DNA from 3 places in the Halobacillus trueperi genome. Region 3 is predicted to be linked to each of the others. Evidence: riboswitches for the same ligand, from Rfam matches in the RefSeq annotation. Region 3 holds a riboswitch; each other region holds the start of a gene.
The links. Region 3 has a riboswitch for S-adenosylmethionine ahead of DYE48_RS18755 (PLP-dependent aspartate aminotransferase family protein). Riboswitches for the same ligand answer to the same signal wherever they lie in the genome.
Positions count from the first base shown of each region.

Region 1 (6,979 bases), on a different contig from region 3:
AAGATCAGATCCATGAATGGTTAAATAAAATCCATCGTCTAAGCTGACATAAGTTGTTATTCCAGACATTTTTTTGAAAAATAGTATTTATTTTCTGATAATAATAGTGTAAACTGTAGCTAAGGTGTTCATTATAGTGGGACATTTGTATTTAAAAAAATAACAGACTTAAACGGAGCGGCGAGCTTGGTTGAGGATTTAGTGCATAGTAGCGTATGTTTCTAAGTTTCTACCAACCGCCGCTTTTTTAGTCTAGGGGGAAAATTTCTTATGAATACGCTAATTATTGCTGGGTGTATTGGAGGGATGACAGGCATTGTCTCTCATTTAATGAGAAATGGAAAAGTGTTGATCTTCCCTAAAAAAAGAGCACGTCCCAGGGGGATTTATTTAGGATTTCTGGCTGACTTCCTTATTGGGGCGGCAGCTTCAGTTTTCGCCGTTACCTATATAATCTCTGAGCCAGACGCATTAAGAACGCTTATTGGAGTTTCTATATTAGCAGGGATGACAGCAGAAAATGTTTTATTAAAAAGGGAATTGAATGTAGAAAAATCGAAAGTAGAAGGATTGGATCGTATCAATCAGAGATTTAAATAGATTTATACTATTCCAATCCTTATTTTTTCTTTAAAATTTGATTTCCTCTCGAATCCTCTTCTTCATCTACTCATACTCCAAAATGATCTTCTTTTCCTCTTCAAGCGGTATTTTGAAACAATTTGTATAATCTGCCTCAATTCCTCGTATCATTATTTTGATTGAATTGTATGTAGATATTTACCAAATACTAGAGCATAGATTAGTTTAGGTTCATAGTGTAGGAGTAATAAGAAGTATTCCACTGGCTCCAGCAGGCGAAAAGCCCGGCGGTAACTTCAGCACTTACCTATTGCATAAAAGAGCAATCCTCTTTATTACATATGTATAGTGACTACCCTGTATATGACTCTAAATCCAAAGTATAAGAGGGATCATTGGTTTGTCTTAATTTCGATTATTACAATAAAAGATACCAATACCTGTCACGCTCAAAAAAGAATGAATCTATGAAAAACGCCTGTCCCTATTTTGGGACAGGCGTTTGAGTTATGCTTTCGTCTTGTAATTTGTAATGTGATCCTGCAGTGTGTCGTCACTGCCGAACAGGAAGTGTTTCTTCATATCCGGGGAATACGTGGAGTTTACAGCTGTACGGCCGACGGTTTCTGCCACTTCACGAAGCATAGCCGGAGAAGCTCCACAGCAGAGTCCCAGGTAGTTTACACCAATGCTGTGCGCTTCTTTAGCCCATTCCGCAAGCTCATACCTGTTCGTATAGAGCGGATCCAGGGACGTTGGGAACGTTGTTTCCGTTGGTAGTGTACAAGCACAGCCACCGTCCGGCAGGTTGAAGAAGGTAGGGTGTTCTTCCGTCGTGCGGTATGGAATGGGAAGAGCACCTACATAACCGTCCACCGTATGACGGATCTTCTCTACATACGGCTGCATCGTTGCTGGTCCGCGGAAGCAGTTCATCCCGACTACAAGGGCGCCTTTTTCTTTTAATAAGCGGCAGGCTTCTTCTACTTCGTAGCCATCTCGCAGAATATTTTCACCCATTAAACCGAATGTGATCACGGCAGGGAGATCTTGTTTTTGAATTTCTTCGAGAGCGATCAGCGCTTCTTCATAGTAATAGAAGGTTTCTCCGTTCACAAAATCTACGCCTTCTTCCTTACACCATCCGATCATCTCCGCAAACATGCTTCTTGTTTTTTCAACAGCTTCAGGATCATCCGGGTTGAACAGGTTCGTGTTGGAAATGTTCCCGGCTACGAGTGCTTCTTCCTCAGGGTGCTCCTCGGCAACCTCTTTGGCTAGACGTATGGCCTGACGGTTAAGAGGCTCTAATAAATCCTCTTTGCCTATGATTCTCATTTTCTCGCGGTGGCCGTTATAGGTAAAGGCTAAGACGACGTCGGAGCCTGCGAGCATATAGTCACGATACGTCTGTTTTAGTGCCTGGGGGTTATCGAGAGCTACTTCAGGTACAAAAGAACCCGCCTGTAAATAGCCGCGGCGCTCCAATTCAAATAAGTATCCTTCTCCACAAATAACGGGTCCATCCTGTAATCTTTGTTCTAATGATCGTTTCATTTCATTCCACAACCTTTCCTTTTTTTAAGAGTCATTCATTTATAAGAAAGCTAATGCCCTTTTTACAGAGACACGCTGACTTTCTGGATGGGTATGGGCTGGAATTGTTTCAATCCTTTTGAGCCCCACGGTCATTCTTCTACTTCAAAAAAAAATAAAGGACCTCCTTGGATAAGGGGGTCCTTTATGTATAAAGAGTCTCCTTATCTTCAAGGTATCACTACTACCTTCTGGATTTAGCACCGTGCCGATGGCTGGTTGCTGAGGTATCAAAGGGCCAGTCCCTACACCTCTCTGGATAAGTTTTATTATTATGTAGTTTTTGGAAAAGCAGCAGTTGAGCCCTTTACGTAAGACGTATGCCTGGATTAGGGATCAAACTGAACATTCATGTTGAAAATTAGGCGTTTATTATTTCGCTTGCGATTTACAATACAGGAAAATGAGTGAAGAATCAATGGAATTTTCAGAAAAAGTTTTGGACTTTATTCTGATTCATTTTATTTTGGTGCCTTATTTTGGTGCCTGACCCCCAGTACGTTACCACTTTAGCTAGGTGGGGGTCAGGCATCAAAAACGAGTGATTTACAAAGGTTAGTGATTCGTCAATCAGATGGTTCGGTAATTCATCCATAGAAATATTTGCTTTCAAGTATATAGCTTTCTTTTACAAGGAGGACAGAAGAGGCGGGCAAGGATTTATGATTTTTAGTGATTGTATTAATTCGTTTAAAACAGACATATGTTATAGAGTCAATCAATAGGTACACAGGGTGAAGCTTTTATGAAAGAGATCAAAAATAAATTGTAACGATGGTATCCTTTTCTTCCATACGAGATTATGTGTTTGATGGCTATCCATGACCATCATTCGATTATAAGTTCTGTGAAAAGGTGTGAATGCTGTGGTCTTTATGTTTGATAAAGATCGATTCGTAGATGAACGCATGTTGAGTGTCAGTGTGAAGAATAAAGGTCTTAATTATGGATTGGGCTGCATAGATGGGATAAGAGCTTTTTGGAACGATGAGAAAGAGGAATTATTTATTTTCCGATTAGAAGATCACATGAAAAGGTTGCACGGATCCGGAAAGAGTTTGTTCATTAACATCCCTTATTCTGTAGAACAATTGTCTTCCATAACAAAACAATTGCTGCTCTTAAACCAAGTCACTCAAGATGTTTACATTCGACCCATTTGTTTCAAGGGAGCCAATACGTTGCGACCTGATTTAAATGATCCTTTCAATCATTTGGCTATCTATACACACTATACAGAATATGAACCGAAGCCATATTTAAAGGTATGTATTTCTTCATGGACTAGAATAGGTAGTAATATGATTCCTCCCCAAACCAAACCCACAGCAGGCTACATGAATTCGGCATTGGCGAATGATGAGGCGACTACCAATGGCTATGATGGGGCTATCCTTCTAACGAAAGAAGGGAATGTCAGTGAGGAAGCTACAGCAAATATATTCATTATCCGTGGCGGGGATGTGTACACTCCTCCTGTATCGGATGACATTCTTCCGGGGATTACCAGAGATACAACAGCACAAATCTTAATGGACGAGATGAACATACAAGTACGTGAGCAAAGTTTTACAAGGGTAGAATTATATGAAGCGGACGAAGTGTTTTTAACAGGAACAGCTATTGGAATTAAGCCTGTAGTCGAGATTGATCGAAGAGTGATTGGGAGAGGTCAGGTTGGTCCCATGACGTCAAAAGTTCAAGAAATCTACAATTTAATTGTGCGAGGACAGCTGCCTTCCTATATGGACTATTGCACTCCTTTGTATGCGAAGGAAGAGAAGTTTAAATAGTTTTTTTATTCATAAGGCTAAGTTGTTACATCCATAAATAAACAGGAAACAGCATACACTCCTTCAATGCAGAAAAGTCCGGGAAAAAGAGTGATTGGATATCCACGAACATACTAACTAATACCTTGAAGGCAAGTCTTCTATACACAAAAGAAAGGCTCGTTTTGTCGTGTTTTTATGTATTTGAAACTTTTCCCATTAACAACCGAATAGATAACTAGAATCCCTGAGCTATCATATTTTGAGGGGAGGTTTTGGTGCCTTCCGCCCACTACGTTACCACTTTAGCGAAGTGGGGGTCAGGCACCAAAAAGGCACCAAAAAATTGAAGGAGTACAGTATGTGAATTTATCCAGGGGGGTAAGCTTATGGTTTCTTTACAAAAAGTTCGAGAAGAAGAAGCGACTAAATTACATAATATCATGCAATTTTATATTTACGAATTTAGCAAATACATACCAGATATTAAGTTAGAAGACAATGGATCTTACAAGCCTTTTGATTTAGAAAAGTATTGGACAAATGATAATTTCCACGCTTATTTTATTAAGCTAAGGGATGAATTAATTGGATTTGCTCTTGTAGAAAGTGCTACATTTTCAAGTCCTAATACAATTCAGGAGTACTTTATTTCAGCTAAATATATGGGGAATGGTTATGGCAAAGATGTTGCGAGGAAACTGTTTACAATGTTTCCTGGTGAATGGGAGATTACCCAGATAGAAAATAATGAACCTGCACATGCTTTTTGGAGAGGATTGATTACCGAAGTAAGTGGCGGAAACTTTATAGAGCATTATAAGGACAACTTATATGTCCAGAAATTTCATACTTAAAATGAATTAAGCGGTAAGGTCATCTAAATTAGATAACTTTCAGAATGGAGGGCAATAGCTGCAATGTGGTTAACACTAGTCGTGATAGCCAAGCAGAAATGTTGTAAAAAGGCTGGTATGAAATTAAGTCATAATATTTTTCCGATCGGAGGGTTAAGAATGATTGGTGAGCTCAATAAAACTGAATTCGATAAATGCGAAAAGTTAATAAATGAAGAGGGTCATCTTGAAGTTAAAGCGGTCATTGAAGGGAACAACCCAGGTCGAATTTTTGTAGATGATCCCGATTTTCCTAAAACAGGACTGATCTGGCTGGGGAATCATGATGGGTTTTTCTTTATTTGAGATGAAGAAAATGAGGCCTTTAATCACCATATCAATGATTTTATTGATACGGTGGTTGTTCCTGAAGCAAAAAAGCTGAGATTAAATAATTTCATAGCCATTGGTAATCATTCAAGATGGGAGAAGACGATAGAGAGAGTCTTCTCCCATCGTCATATGCAGAAATCAAATCAGAACTTTATGACAATAAGGACAATTCTCTTGAACACATAGAATTTTTACTCTCGAAAATATTAGAATTCTGGTCTTCTCCCAAGCATTTTTTTCAAAAGGGAATGGATTACGGTATTGTCTACCAAAATAAGATTGTGAGCTTATGTTTTTCAGGATTTGTAGCTGGAAATGTCCACGGAATAGATATCGAAACACTAGAGGAGCATCAGGGGAATAAATTAGGCCGGAAGACAGCCCACTGTGTTGTAAACGATTGTGTAAGTAAAGGGGTGATTCCATACTGGGATTGTGAGGAGACAAATAAGCCTTCGAATGTCATTGCTGAAAATATAGGCTTAGACAAGTATTTAAATTATTTCGTGTATATTTTTCCGATTGAATAATTGGGTGAGTTCTTCGATTGACAGGTACGATTGCTTAATAAAAGCAACTGGCCTATATTCTGATGAGGAATTGACTGAGTAGATACATGAGAAGTAAGATGGCAATTCCTAACACGCTGAAGCCTAAACGTTTACGTTCTGACAAATGTTCCCCTTTTATCGCTTTCCAATCAGGGTAAAAAAAGCTGATTACTCGGACAGCAATGACCCCGATAGTGATTAAAACAACAGCTAGTACTTCCATAAGAATGACTCCTTTTTACAATACTAGTTTCCTTACACCTGCTAAGTAAAACAAAAAGGAGAAGACAGCTCGATCGTATATTAACCAGAACTAATAGAGAAGGAGATGGAAAGATTGGATGCCAAGATTCGGGAATTAGTAGAAAAAGAAGGTTTTTCAGGGTCCGTTGTTGTTAAACAAGGAAAGGAACTCGTCTACTCTAAAGGATTTGGTTACAGAAACCTTGTCGAAAAGCTGCCTAATCAAAAGAATACAAAATTCGGAGTAGCTTCTGGAAGCAAGTTGTTCACAGCTGTCGCCATCGCTCAACTCGTTGAACAAAAGAAGTTTGCTTACGATACTCCTCTCCATCAGCTATTGGAGCCGTGCCCTCCTTGTATTGATGAACGTGTAACCATCCACCATTTGTTGACGCACACTTCAGGAATTCCGGATTACTTTGATGAATCCGTCATGGATGACTTTGCAGAACTGTGGGAAGAGAAACCGATGTACAAGATGGAGAAGCTCGAGGATTTTGTGCCCATGTTCAGTGATAAAGAGAAGATGTTCGAGCCGGGAGAGAAATTCCACTACAATAATGCAGGGTTCATCGTTTTAGGGTTAGTCGTTGAAGCAGTCGTAAACAAGCCTTTTACAACACATGTAACAGAAAACATCTTTAAGGCTGCAGGTATGCAGGATGCTGGTTATTATCGTTTGGATCAGTTGCCTGGCAACACCGCTCTTGGATACATAGAAGAGGATGGTTCTCTGAAGACGAATGTGTATACTGTTCCTGTTGTCGGAGGATCAGATGGAGGATCGTTCGTTACAGGTCCTGACATGATTGGGTTTTGGAGAGCTTTGTTGAATGGAAAACTTTTGGGTGAAGATCAAGTTGAACGGTTGTTAACCAAACACGTAAAAGTCAAAGACGGCCTTTCATATGGATATGGACTTTGGTTGGATGATGTTAACAAAAAGACAGTTTATCATGTGATGGGCTATGATCCTGGTGTCAGTTTCCATTCATGCGTTTATCCA
Region 1 is NZ_QUAE01000008.1:86,419-93,397, reverse strand. It holds gene DYE48_RS11700 (hypothetical protein) at 1-47, shown strand, start outside; gene DYE48_RS11695 (DUF4257 domain-containing protein) at 271-600, shown strand; gene DYE48_RS11690 (homocysteine S-methyltransferase family protein) at 1,090-2,139, opposite strand; SAM riboswitch class I at 2,340-2,444, opposite strand; gene DYE48_RS11685 (branched-chain amino acid transaminase) at 3,054-3,971, shown strand; gene DYE48_RS11680 (GNAT family N-acetyltransferase) at 4,340-4,807, shown strand; partial or broken gene DYE48_RS11675 (GNAT family N-acetyltransferase) at 4,967-5,709, shown strand; gene DYE48_RS11670 (hypothetical protein) at 5,762-5,953, opposite strand; gene DYE48_RS11665 (serine hydrolase domain-containing protein) at 6,059-6,979, shown strand, end outside.
Region 1: it holds a riboswitch for S-adenosylmethionine, as region 3 does, so the genes downstream of both, DYE48_RS11690 (homocysteine S-methyltransferase family protein) here and DYE48_RS18755 (PLP-dependent aspartate aminotransferase family protein) in region 3, are expected to answer to the same signal.

Region 2 (6,979 bases), on a different contig from region 3:
CGATTGCCCAAATGATATTCTTTCCTATCATCATCCCCTCCAACTATGTATCTTATTGACTGCTTTATTTACTTTACGAAGGAAAAGACGGAAAGTTTTAAATTTTTTCATAAAATCATTGAGGATAATAACCTATCAAAGAAGAAGAAAAGTCAAAACCATAAGTGCTTTACAGTGCCGTATTTTACGATTCATCCCGCCCCATTGAGAAATTACCATAAAAAAAGGCTGACGAATGGACGTCAGCCTTCCTTTCTATTCTTTCATCCACTGTGGTTTCCCGAAACCTTTGAATTCTTCATCGATGATCTTTTCAAACTCCTCTGACTCCACAACTTCTTTAATATCTTTCACAAACTGTGCATCAAGATCTTCCGTCTTCACGGCTACACGGTTACGGTAATCATCAGGCATGTCTTCCAAAGCCAGCGCATTCAGGAGATCCATTCCCGCAGCCAATGCGTAGTTTCCTGGAACCATGGACAAATCTTCGCTATCGACTAGACGCGGCAGTTGACCAGCTTCCACTTCGACAAACTCGATATCCTTTTTATTCTTCGTAATATCATTCAATGATGCGCGTAATGGATCGACACTGTCATCTACCTCAACAAGACCTTCATCCTCAAGCACAATCAATGCACGAGCAAGGTTTGTCGGATCGTTCGGTACTCCCATCGTGCTTCCTTCTTCAATACTTGCGATATCCTCGTATGTATTGGAATAGATCCCCATCGGCGCTGTCGGTACAATGATAACTTCAGATAGATCCAGGTTGTTTTCCTTCGCAAACGACTCTAAATAAATTTTATGCTGAAAAAGGTTTGCATCCAAATCCCCATTGGCAAGGGCTTTGTTGGGCTGGACATAGTCCGTGAATTCCTTGTTCGTCACTTCGTATCCCTTTTCCTCTAATAGTGGAGCAATCGCTTTCGTGACCATATCGCTGTATGGTCCGGCAGTAGCTCCAAATCGGATCGTTTCTTTTCCAGAAGCATCTGCACTTTCTTCTTCCTCCCCGCACGCAGCGAGAAATGCGATCGATAATAAAGTGGCACATAACAAAATGATTTTTTTCATGATGGTTCCTCCTAAATATGATTCAATTCTTTTTCACAGTTTTTGCAATGTAATCGCCGGTGTATTGCACGATTTGGACGAGGACAATAAGCAGGATGACGGTCGTGAACATGACAAAGTTATCGTAGCGGTAGTAACCATATCGAATCGCCAAGTCCCCGATTCCGCCTCCTCCGATAGCTCCTGCCATGGCGGAATATCCAATTAAACTGATAGCTGTGATCGTCAAACCGCTGATCAGCCCGGGCTTAATTTCCGGAAAAATGATATCCTTGATGATCAGCCAAGGGGAAGCTCCGCAGGCAATGGCTGCTTCAATCACCCCTTTGTCAATATCGCGAGCCGATGATTCTACAATTCTTGCGTAAAAAGGAATTGCCGCTACAGAGAGGGCTACGGAAGCCGCAACCGGCCCTGTGGTTGTCCCGATTAATAAGTTTGTAAAAGGAAACAAGAAGACAAGTAGAATAATGAACGGGACCGAACGAATCAAGTTCACCACAACACCCACAATGCTTTTAATGGTTCGATTCTCCAGAAATAAATCACGGTCCGTCACAAACAAGAGCAGCCCGAGCGGAAGACCTGCGATTAAAGCAACGACCAGTCCAATGCCTACCATGATCAGTGTTTCCAGAAAAGATTTATTCAGCTCTGGCCAGAGATTGATCAGCTGATCGATCATCTTGCAGCACCTCCACTTCTCCAAGCTTTTCTTTCAAATCTTGTATGGCACAGTGGACAACTTTTTGTTCTCCTGTCAATTCCATCACAAAGGTACCGAGAGCCTGGTCTTGAATGTAATCGATCTTCCCATGCAGAATATTGGCCCGTACGTTATACCCCTGTAAGAGATCTGACACAATCGATTCGTTGGCCGAGTCCCCTTTGAACGTCATATGTACGATGGTCCCTTTCCTTTCTGAAAGGATCTTATCCGGGATACGGAAATCGATCACCGTTTGGATGAAGCGTTTCGTCAATTCGTTTTCAGGAGCAGCGAAGATTTCGTATGTAGAACCCTGCTCAACAATTTTCCCGTCTTCCATAACGGCGCAACGGTCGCAGATTTCCTTGACGACCTCCATCTCATGGGTGATCAGGACGATGGTAAGGCCGAGTTCACGATTGATCCTTTTCAACAGGTTCAAAATTGATTGCGTCGTATTCGGATCAAGTGCTGAGGTCGCTTCATCACACAAAAGCACCTTAGGATCATTGGCAAGCGCTCTCGCAATGCTCACCCTCTGCTTCTGTCCTCCACTCAACTGGGCCGGATACTGATCAGCTTTATCTGAGAGACCGACAAGCTCCAATAATTCCTGTGCCCTTCTTTTTCTTTCCTGGCGGTTGACGCCGGACGCCTTTAGAGCGAATGCCACATTTTCCAATACGGTTTTCGCCATCGCGAGGTGAAATCCTTGAAAGATCATTCCGATCGATTGTCTGGCCTTCCTCAAGTCCCTGGAATTCAATGTCATGAGATCGATTCCATCGACCATGACCTTCCCTTCTGTCGGGCGTTCCAAAATGTTCATGCATCGTAAAAGGGTGCTCTTCCCAGCCCCGCTGTACCCGACGACTCCAAAAATCTCACCTTTCTTGATATCCAATGAGACGTCATCGACTCCGATCACGGTTTTCCCCTTGGATTGATAGACTTTGCTCAGTTGTTCCAATGAAATCATCGGCTTCCTCCCTGATAATATAAGTTCCAACAAAAAAACTCCCGCCCTTTACGGGAGAGAGTTTCGCATGAAAGACTGCCAAACTCTTATCTCCCAGAATAGGAACATTCTGCAGGATGTAGCACCACTCCATATGGAAGGTTGCTGTGATATCTACGGGCCTTTTCCCTCCATCACTCTCGATAAGAATTTTCGTTTATGTTTTAACACTTTAACGCATGTGAAAGGGTTTGTAAATAATTTTCTCAATTTTTTAAATTATATTTTTTCAACATTGACATTCGATTTTAAGGTATGGATAATAATGGGCATATCTTGAAAGGGGGATTGAGATGGAGTCTATAAATGTTCAAGGATCTCCGAACTTTTACAAGTGTGAACCCGGTATACTGAAAGAATTACCAGAACTTATCAAAGATGAGCCGTTCAAACATGGGACCATCATCCACGGGAAGGATTCATGGGCCATGGCCGAATCATATATGCCGGAATTTCCGTTTAGCATGGGAACCATTTCGTATGACGGGGAATGTACCCATCAGGAAGTGGAAAGGATCAAGGAAAACGTCTCTCCTATTACGAACGTCCTGATCGGCGTCGGAGGCGGAAAAATTCTCGACCTCACTAAAGCGTGCGGCGAGGCGCTTGATCTTCCAGTCATCCTGATCCCTACACTCGTATCCAATTGTGCAGCCTGGACACCGTTGAGTGTGTTTTATGATGAAAATGGCAATTTCATTGAATATACGATATTCAAAAGAAGTACATACATGGTCATCGTAGACCCTGACATGCTCGTTCATGCTCCCGTCGAATATCTCCGTGCGGGAATTGGAGATACGATTGCCAAATGGTATGAAGCTGATGTTTTGACAAGACATATAAAAGAAAAGCCTGTCCCTTTAGAAATGGCACTTCATGCTGCAAAACTGTGTAGAGACATTCTATTCCAGGAAGGAAAAGATGCCGTGCATGCCAATGAAAAAGGTCATTGCACGTCCGCCTTCACACGTGTCGCTGAAACGATCATAATGGCAGGAGGTATGGTCGGAGGATTTGGTGATGGTTACGGAAGAATATCCGGTGCGCACTCCATCCACAATGGGCTGACCAAAGTGCCGGGGACTCATATGTTTTTGCATGGAGAGAAAGTAGCTTACGGCATTCTCGTCCAATTGGCACTCGAAGGAAAAACAGAACAAATAAAGCAGCTGATTCCTTTTTACAAATCCATGCGGCTGCCTTTATCACTGAAGGATCTGGATGCTGATTCAACGGAGGATATAGAGACCATTTCCTACTATTCCACACGTCCAAGTGAATCGATCCACCTTATGGGAATTCATGATCAAACGCAGGTGAGAGAAGCGATCCTAGCCGTTGAAAATAGCTTAGCCTCATTGTAAAAGGCTAAGCTATCATGCGGGCTAAGTAAATTCCGCTCGCGGCCGCTTGAGACAGGGAATGCGTTTCCCCGGAACAGTCCCCGATCAAGTACAAACCTGACAGCTCGGTTTCAAAATGCTCATCCGTAAAAATCTTCGCTTCATAAAATTTACTGTCCACCCCATAAAGGATGGTATCCCGATTGATCTCCTCGCCAAGCAGCCCTTCCAACGCTTCAAAAAACTCAAGCAGTGCCTCTATATAAAGGGGCGGAACTTCTTTGCATAGATCTCCCGCTTCTGCTTCAAGCGAGGGTTGAATAACACCTTCGGAAAGATGGTCCGACGGTTTTCCCTCCAATAAATCTCCTAACTTTTGCGCCACAATCCTGCCCTGCCCTTGATTGATACCGCCAATCACATGATGGGCTTCTGCCATGGCCTCCGCTTGATTTTTAAAGTGCCGCGGAACGAAAAGGGTAAAATTCAAATTATGACTCGGTTCTTCTTCGTTCTGATTCTGTCCATCCGGCATCACCAGACCATGCTGATACTTGCGTATGATTCTTCCATGTGGATTCATGCAGTAAGTGGTCGCGGAGAAGCGTTCGGTTATGTAATGCAGCTTCGTTTCAAACGTTTCCTGAAGGATGGCATTGAGCTGATTGCCGCGCATCTCCACTCGTACCCCTAGATCCAAGCGTGTCTCCCCCGCCTTCAATCCTAATTCTGCTGTCATGGATTTCAGCCAGTCACTCCCACTCATGCCTGTAGCGAAGACAACCTTCCTGCTTTGGAACCGTCCGTGATTTGTATCGATCGAAAACAAACCTTCTTCTTTTGTGACACTTGTAACATCTGCTTCGAAAGTGAAGGTCATCTGTGCATACATATCCTCGTACATGCTTTGAAAAATCCGACGAGCGAGCCGTGTCCCCAAATGCCGCACTTCTGTTGAAAAAACTCGTAAGGAGTGCTCCGCTGCTTTCTTGGAAAGATTTCCATTTTTAGTACTGTATTTCTCTACAAGGCCACCTCCATAGGAGCATAAAAGGTCATCCACTTCGTCCATGAGCGCAAGTGTTGCCTTTTCACCGATCTTCCTTCCGAGCTGTCCACCGAAGTCGTTCGTATAATTGAATTTCCCTTCTGATTTTCCGAGTCCTGCAAATCCTACGTACCGATCGCACGGACCTTCACAAGTGCACGCTTCCTGGTGTAATCCACACGTCCGTTCAGCCAGGGGCTTTCCTTTATCGATTACATGGATGTTCAAATCCGGATGTTCCTTAGCCAACGTATAAGCAAGGAACACACCACTGACGCCGGCACCAATGATCGTCACGTCATACACAGGATCACGCCCCTTTTTCACGGACTTTGGCATAGATGCACGTATCGGTTAATCGCTTTCCATCGACAGAGAGATCGTCGTTGCGAAGGGTTCCTTCCAATTCGAAACCGAGCGATTCCGGAATGGCGCGGCTTCTTTTATTTTCAGATTCGCAGCGGATTTCCACCCGTGCTCCTCCTAAATCATTCAACGCGTACGCCGTCAATGCCTCCACCGCTTCCCGCATGTATCCTTTTCCACTGTGGGCCGTATCCATCCAGTACCCAAGTTCAAACTTCGGCACGTCCCAGTCCATTCGATGAAAACCTGTCGAACCGACGAACGTCCGGTCCTCTTTCAGAAAAACGAGATACCTTAAATTCTGCCGCAGCAAAAATTTCGCATGCGCTTCCCTTGCGTTTGATTCTGTGTCTTCGACGGTCGGCGTTTCCTGAACGAATCCGAGCCATGGTTTCAGTTCATTCACAGATCTTTGAATCGCTGCATTGACCGCTGTTCCATCTCCGGGCTCCGGCATTTTCAGGATCAGCCGTTCTGTTTCTATGTGTGTTTTGACGTCTCGCATTACTGGATTCATAGTCCCATCCCCTTGTGTTTCGATTTCATCCTTACCCTCTATCAAACAAGAATTCCTATTTTTTTGCAACAACTATATTCAAACCTTTCTAAATTTTTGTATAATAGACGGAAATTCACGTATGAAGGAGGGATCGGATGACGAGAAACCGTGCGTTTATCATGATATTTCTTGGCGCATCCCTGTGGGGCATCATCGGTCTGTTTGTAAACGAATTGTACGAGTATGGGTTGTCCCCCATTCAAGTCGTCGCTCTCCGAGTGACTTCGGCGATGATCATGCTGTTCAGCTGCATCCTCGTTTCCAATAGAAAGCTTTTGAAAATAAAACCAGCAGACTCGCGCTATTTTTTCGGAACAGGGGTCATCAGCATCGCCTTGTTCAACTGGTGCCTGTTCAGCGCGATCGAAGCGACTTCGATGTCGATCGCCTTCGTCCTCCTTTATACAGCGCCTGTATTCGTGACTATTTTTTCAAGGATATTCTTCAAAGAAGCTTGGACAGGGCGAAAGCTGATCGCTCTTTTTACAACTTTTATCGGATGTACATTCGTCATCGGATTACTTCCGGAACTTCAAGCCTCCTTGTCACTGGCCGGCCTTTTATTCGGACTTGGCTCCGGACTGTTTTACGCTCTCTACAGCATTTTCGGGAAGGTCGTTTTGAAAAAGTATCCTTCATTGACGGTGACCTTATATACTTTTGTTTTTGCAACCTTTGCGGTGGTTCCTTTCAGCCGTCTATGGAACAATGCGGCTATCCTGACTGACATCCGCGTCTGGCTGCTCGTTCTCGGTTTGGGACTTATCTCGACCGTTTTGCCATTCCTCCTATACACGATAGGCCTCGAGCATGTGGAGTCGAGCCGGGCTTCCATCGTAGCCACCATCGAACC
Region 2 is NZ_QUAE01000008.1:103,883-110,861, forward strand. It holds gene DYE48_RS11750 (hypothetical protein) at 1-31, opposite strand, end outside; gene DYE48_RS11755 (MetQ/NlpA family ABC transporter substrate-binding protein) at 256-1,080, opposite strand; gene DYE48_RS11760 (methionine ABC transporter permease) at 1,103-1,765, opposite strand; gene DYE48_RS11765 (methionine ABC transporter ATP-binding protein) at 1,725-2,768, opposite strand; SAM riboswitch class I at 2,852-2,957, opposite strand; gene DYE48_RS11770 (iron-containing alcohol dehydrogenase family protein) at 3,101-4,174, shown strand; gene DYE48_RS11775 (FAD-binding oxidoreductase/lyase) at 4,179-5,507, opposite strand; gene DYE48_RS11780 (GNAT family N-acetyltransferase) at 5,512-6,084, opposite strand; gene DYE48_RS11785 (DMT family transporter) at 6,222-6,979, shown strand, end outside.
Region 2: it holds a riboswitch for S-adenosylmethionine, as region 3 does, so the genes downstream of both, DYE48_RS11765 (methionine ABC transporter ATP-binding protein) here and DYE48_RS18755 (PLP-dependent aspartate aminotransferase family protein) in region 3, are expected to answer to the same signal.

Region 3 (6,979 bases):
CAGAGTATCAGGCTCTGAGCATTTTCTTTATGCAGGGAAGGTCTATTTCAAGTATGCTTTCTATTAAAGGAAGAGCGATTCAAATGGATTTGGAGTATAGGGGGATTCTTATGGCAGAAATGCTAACCATTTATAATGAAAATGAGCAGCCAATTGGAATAAAAGAAAGGGAGAAGGTGCATTTGGACGGGGATTGGCACGAAACGTTTCATTGTTGGATGTTCCACAAGGAAGGTGAAACGATCCATTTATTGCTTCAACAAAGAGCTGATCACAAGAAGGACTTCCCGAGCTTGTTTGATATTACCGCTGCAGGACATATAGAAGCGGGGGAGGATGTACTTCTGGCTGGTGTCCGGGAAATTGACGAGGAAGTCGGTTTGACGGTTGTGCCCGAAGAGTTAATCCATCAAGGCGATTACAAGGAGGAACTGAAGGAAGGGGTTCTCGTAGACCGGGAGATTTGCCGCATTTACCTCTTTCCATGGACAAATGACAGGACCTTTACGATCGGAGAAGAGGTGAAGGACATCGTTTCTGTGCCACTGGACGATATGGAAGGTTTGATGGATATACCACGGAGCGTGAAGGGGGTCTCTATTCTTAATGGTGAAGAAAAAGAAGTGAATCGTAAAAATCTTGTCCCACATGAGAAAGGATATGAGCGGTATGTTTTCCAAGCGATTCGTGAATATGTCGCAAAACTTTGACAATATTCCAGCTTGTTCTATATAATTTTTGATTAAGTGATAGAGAGAGGAGACGAACGATGACGAATACATCTTTTGATACGAAAATAGTCCACCATAAGGCGGATCAAAGCCTTGTACCGAATAGCAAGAGTACACCGATTTACCAGACGTCCGCCTTTACATTCAAAGATTTGGATCACTTGGAAAGTTATTATGAGGGAAACAGCCCTTATTTATATACGAGAGAGCGCAACCCCAATACAGATGAACTTGCTGGAACCGTTGCTGAACTGGAAGAAACACCAGCCGGAGTAGCGTCTTCATCCGGAATGTCAGCCATCCTTGCCGGCATTCTCGCAGTTGCAAAACCCGGGGATCATATCGTTGCCGCAGAGGATGTTTATGGAGGTTCACACAAGCTGATCACCAAAGAGCTGCCCACGTTCGGGATTGATGTAACGATGGTTTCTTTTTCAAATCTGGAGGAGGTTTCAGAGGCGATCACAGACCAAACGAAGCTGCTTTATACGGAATCGATTTCAAATCCTTTTTTACGGGTGGAAGATCTTGAAGGCCTCGTCGCTCTTGCTCGCAAAAAGAATGTGAAAACGATGGTTGATAATACGTTCGCGACCCCATACTTATTGCAGCCGTACACGCGTGGCGTCGACCTTGTCGTACATAGTGGGACGAAGTATATAGGTGGTCACAGTGACGTGACGTGCGGAGTGCTGGTCGGGAATGAGGATTTGGTTCAGGCCGCTACCCAAAAAGTTGTCACGTTTGGTGCGAATCTCAGCCCTTTCGAAGCATGGCTTACTCAACGTGGAGCCAAAACTTTAGGTCTTAGGATGAAGAAACAATCACACAATGCAAAACAAGTAGCAACAGCCCTTGGTGACCATGATTCGGTCCGTACCGTCTATTATCCTGAAAAGGTATCGGAAAGAGGAAACGGAGCCATTGTGACCATCGAGCTTGATGATTCTATTGATATCGAGGCGTTTTTCCGGTCTCTCGGATGGGTGAAAATTGCTCCTACATTGGCGGGCGTAGAAACGACGGTTTCATATCCTGTACGTACGTCTCATCGTGCGTTATCGAATGCTGAACGTGAGAAAATCGGCATCAATGATTATGTGATTCGTTTGTCGATCGGAATTGAAGATCATGAAGATATTATTGAACAGCTGAAAGAAGCGATAACAGATTCGGAAAAATAAATTGTCGAAAATAATTGACTTTTCTGATTCTTGTCCGTTATAATTCTCAACATAATCAATTAACTGCATACATCTCTTATCAAGAGAGGCTGAGGGAATAGGCCCTGTGAAGCCCGGCAACCTTCAAACATCGGTTTGAAAAGGTGCTAAGTCCTACAGATCAGATTGATCTGGAAGATAAGAGGAGGAATCGAAATGACAAACCCTCTTCTTATTAGGAAGAGGGTTTTTTGCTGTTCGGAAAAAGGTCCATAATCTTTTTACACGCTTAAAGACAACTATATCTATAAGAATAGAAAACTTTTTGAGGAGGAAATAATCATGACGAATTCATTTGAAAGCTATGATGTAGATACGATTTCTTTACACGGAGGACAGTCTCCCGATCCGACGACAGGATCTCGGGCGGTGCCGATTTATCAAACGACCTCTTATGTTTTCCATGACACAGAACATGCCCAGAGCCTTTTTGCCCTCGATGAACCTGGAAATATCTATTCCCGTATCGGAAATCCGACCGTTGATGTTTTTGAAAAAAGGATGGCCCTCCTAGAAGGTGGAGTCGCTTCCGTTGCGACGGCGTCCGGAATGTCTGCCATTGCTCTATCCATCCTGAACATCGCAGGTGCAGGAGATGAAGTGGTTGCCGCATCAAACCTTTATGGCGGGACTTATAATTTATTCGCTAACACTTTACCGCGATATGGCATTAAAGTCCGTTTTGTCGACCCAGAGGAACCAGAAAATTTCCGCAAAGCCATTACAGACCGAACGAAAGCTGTCTTCGCTGAAACGATCGGAAATCCAAGTCTTCACGTGCTGGATATTGAAAAGGTGGCGGCCGTAGCTCATGATCATGACCTTCCCCTTTTAATTGACAATACATTCGCCACCCCTTATACATGCCGGCCAATTGAGCACGGGGCCGACATCGTCATCCATTCTGCAACGAAATGGATTGGTGGTCACGGTACAGCCATTGGAGGAGTTGTCGTAGACGGAGGACAGTTCAATTGGGGAAACGGCAAGTATCCGGTTTTCACAGAGCCTGATGACAGTTATAACGGAATCGTTTATACCGCCGATTTCGGAACACTTGCTTATATTACGAAACTGCGTGTCCAGCTGCTTCGTGACTTTGGTTCATGTTTGAGCCCGCAAAATGCTTTCTTGTTATTGCAAGGGTTGGAGACGTTGCATTTACGTGTCGCCCGGCACGGGGACAATGCCCAGGAGATCGCGGAATACTTACAAGGTCATCCTGATGTGGAATGGGTTTCGTATCCAGGGTTACCCTCACATCCCGCTCATGAGCTAGCCAACCGTTACCTTGATGGAGGATATGGTTCGATCGTTAACTTTGGCATCAAAGGCGGAAGGGAATCCGGGAGACAAGTGATCAATAATATTTCACTCTGGTCTCATGTAGCAAACGTTGGAGATGCGAAATCATTGATCATCCATCCAGCTTCAACGACGCATCAGCAATTGTCCGTCGAAGACCTTGCGGCAAGTGGAGTGACAGAGGAATTGATTCGCTTATCTATAGGACTCGAATCGAGCAAAGATTTGATCAATGACCTTGATCGAGCCATTGCAAAAGCGACAGGAAGAGAAACGGAACAAACGGCGATTACTGAAAATGATGAAGGAGTCATCAATTGGGCTTTAAGCTCCTCCAAAACCAAAGAAGATGGAGAAACGCGTCCAAAACGTTTGGCGGTGGTCGGGTTGAGCGGAAAACCTTCACGTCCGAGTCATCGTCTGGCTCGAAAAATGCAGAGGCTGGGGTACCAAATCGTCCCTGTGAATCCAAGAGAAACAGAAGTACTTGGAGAGAAGGCGTATCCAGATCTAACATCGATTCCATTCAAAGTCGATGTCGTCCAAGTATTCCGCAGTCCGGAAGCAGCCATTGAAATTGCTAAGGAAGCTGCGGATATACGTCCGGACGTCTTCTGGCTGCAAGAAGGCGTCATCGCACCGAAGGCGGCCCAGATCGCAAGTGAAGCAGGACTTGAGGTGGTTCATAACCGTTGTACGTATAAAGAAGCCCAGCGCTTACGGGGAACCATCGATACGTACGCATGTGAAATCTAAAACCCAACAATAGAGGATATAACATGGGGCTGAAAAAATGTTCATCACTATAGGTCATTACGGAGGAAGTTTTTCAGCAAAAGCGTGTTATGGACTGTTGGAAAAGGCTAAAGTTTCTGTAAGAATTTATCGAAGAGCTTCCAAAAATCCAGATCAGTGGGAAAGTTTGCGGAGGGAATTGAGGAAGCGGAAAAAGTGGATTCTTGATAAAGAACGGCTGTCGCAAAGGCGGCCGTTTTTTTATGCAACGGGATAAAACTATATGCATGGATAAAGGGGAGTTCATGAATATGTAATAAATTCTAAACATTCTCATAATCTAGAAATGACTATGTATCCCGCGGTTTCAATGGCCATTGAAAGTTGTACAACACCAACTGGAACATAGTTGTATAAGAAACTGCCATCAAATTCTATTCAATTTTCACTCATTCTATGTTATAATTTATAAAGCACATTTCCACACGCGCTGGTTGCAACCATCTATGACGAGCCTGAAACACATTCATATCAAGGCTCAAAGGTACCGAACCCCATATTGTAAGTAAGTCTTTTTTTAATGCTTTTTTGACATGACTGGGTACATGTCGCCTTTGAAATTTTTCACTTTTTAAACAAAATAATAAGTAAGCGTTTTCATAATGTTGTAGGAGGTTACTTCATGAAACTAACAACCAAGATTTTTATAGGTTTGATTCTTGGTGCGATTGTAGGCCTGGGTCTGCATTTAGCTGCACCGGATCTGTTCAGTACGTTAGATGCTTATGTTTTCGGTCCTTTAGGTACGGTATTCTTAAATCTCATTAAAATGCTGGTTGTACCGATCGTGTTCTTTTCTATCACCCTAGGTACCGCTTCTCTTGGCGACCCTAAGAAACTAGGTAGAATCGGTGGGAAAACCATTGCATTCTTCCTTGTCACAACGACGATTGCAATTAGTATCGCGATTTCTCTAGCCTATCTCTTCCAACCGGGAAATGTTGATATCAACCCTGCCGGTGCAGAGTATGAAGCTCAAGAAGCGCCTGGTGTCGTTGAAACATTTACGAACATCATCCCAACAAACCCGATTCAGGCAATGACAGAAGGGAACATGCTTCAGATTATTGCCTTCGCTATCTTTATCGGTTTCGCACTAGCGATGCTAGGCAAGAAGACAGAAGGGATTTACAAGCTTGTCGAACAAGGAAATGAAATCATGATGTTCCTTGTAAACTTGATCATGCGCTTTGCTCCTTATGGTGCTTTCGGTCTCCTCGCTTCTGCAATCGGAACGATGGGGATCGACGGTATGAAAGGGATGGGGATGTACATGATTGTCGTCATCCTGGGGTTGATCATCCACGGAGTGGTGACGTACGGTTCTGCGGTCGCTTTCCTTGGAAAGATGAATCCAATCAAGTTCGTCAAAGGGTTCTTCCCTGCGATGACGGTCGGTTTCAGTACGTCAAGCAGTAGTTCAACGCTACCGATTTCCATGAAAACAGCACAGGAAAACTTGAATGTACCGAAGCCTGTCAGTAGTTTTGTCCAGCCTTTAGGTGCAACCATCAATATGGACGGTACAGCGATTATGCAGGGTGTGGCGACGATTTTCATCGCTCAAGTTTATGGTTCAGATCTTGCATTTGCGCAACTGGTCATGGTCGTTCTGACGGCAGTTCTTGCGAGTATCGGTACTGCGGGAGTCCCTGGTGTAGGATTGATCATGCTAGCTATGGTTCTTAACCAAGTATCCCTGCCTGTCGAAGGAATCGCGCTGATTATTGGTATCGACCGACTGCTCGATATGTTACGTACATCCTTGAACATCACAGGTGACGCAGCATGTGCCGTCGTAGTCGCTGAATCTGAAAGAAAACACGGCATTGATGAAGATGCCAAACGTATGGAAGCATAAAGCATAATAAACAAAAGTGCAACCTTTTTGGTTGCACTTTTTTTATTTTTATAAAATTATATCTCCAATGGACTTATTCTTCCTTTAAAAATTATTAAACTAAATGGCAGGGTAGTGGAAGACTTGATTTCGAGATGTTTAGGGGTTCGTTGCTGAGTTGAGCGATAGGGGTGGCTGGGAAGCAACTCGTCTAGCTCCCTCGCCCAGACACTCCCAGTGCGATTCCGCATTTGAACACTTTCCTGTGGGGGAGCGACGAGCTTCCTCGGACTACGTCCTGCGGGATCTTGCCTATCTCCTTCTCCCGCGGGAGTCTCGCAGCCCCCATCCACTCAATAAAAGCCTCGAAACTGATACTTCAAGAATAAGGAGCGTTTGTGGAAGGTTGGGAATTAAAAATAAGAGGAGTCCTACTGCCCTTTTGAGGTAGCTGGGCTTTTTTTATGGAAAGCTACTAGGTTTGTTGTTTGGACATAAAGGGTTTCGTTTGAGAAAGCAGAATATAAGTAAGGAAGAATGGGAGAGGGGTGACGTGTATCCAAAGCCTCTGATGGGTATAGTAACAGATAGATAACTTGGAAGAGGTGATACGATGTTTTATTCAGTGACGTTACAAAAAATAATCTTTCTAACAGGAATCGGTGTCATTATTGGTGCTATCATAGGATTTTCATCCGTTCTCGGATTCGGTCTTGATGGTTCCGTTTTCGTCCTTTCTATGTTCTTAAGTATCATCAGTGTGTATGCTACGGCCATGTACGCGGAACTCTATCATATCCGTGAAGCTATCAATAAACAAAACAAGAATTTTTAAGGAGAATCGTAGAAAAAACTGAATAATAGAATGGTTATGTATAAGACGCCTACAATCGCCATTGTCCAATACGTGGACTTTGTAATTTTTTTAAAGATCACTAAGAAAGTGGCGATGACTGCGGAAATGATAAAAACACTATAAAAAATGTCCAACTTCTTTAACCCCTTTTTCATTATTGTTGCTATTGTAATGGAAACTGAACAATTATGCGAGGGTAGGAAGGGGGCGGAATGTTTGAAAATGAGTG
Region 3 is NZ_QUAE01000026.1:3,035-10,013, forward strand. It holds gene DYE48_RS18745 (NUDIX hydrolase) at 111-710, shown strand; gene DYE48_RS18750 (trans-sulfuration enzyme family protein) at 770-1,915, shown strand; SAM riboswitch class I at 1,989-2,099, shown strand; gene DYE48_RS18755 (PLP-dependent aspartate aminotransferase family protein) at 2,237-4,015, shown strand; gene DYE48_RS18765 (dicarboxylate/amino acid:cation symporter) at 4,677-5,915, shown strand; gene DYE48_RS18770 (hypothetical protein) at 6,508-6,729, shown strand; gene DYE48_RS21275 (hypothetical protein) at 6,726-6,884, opposite strand.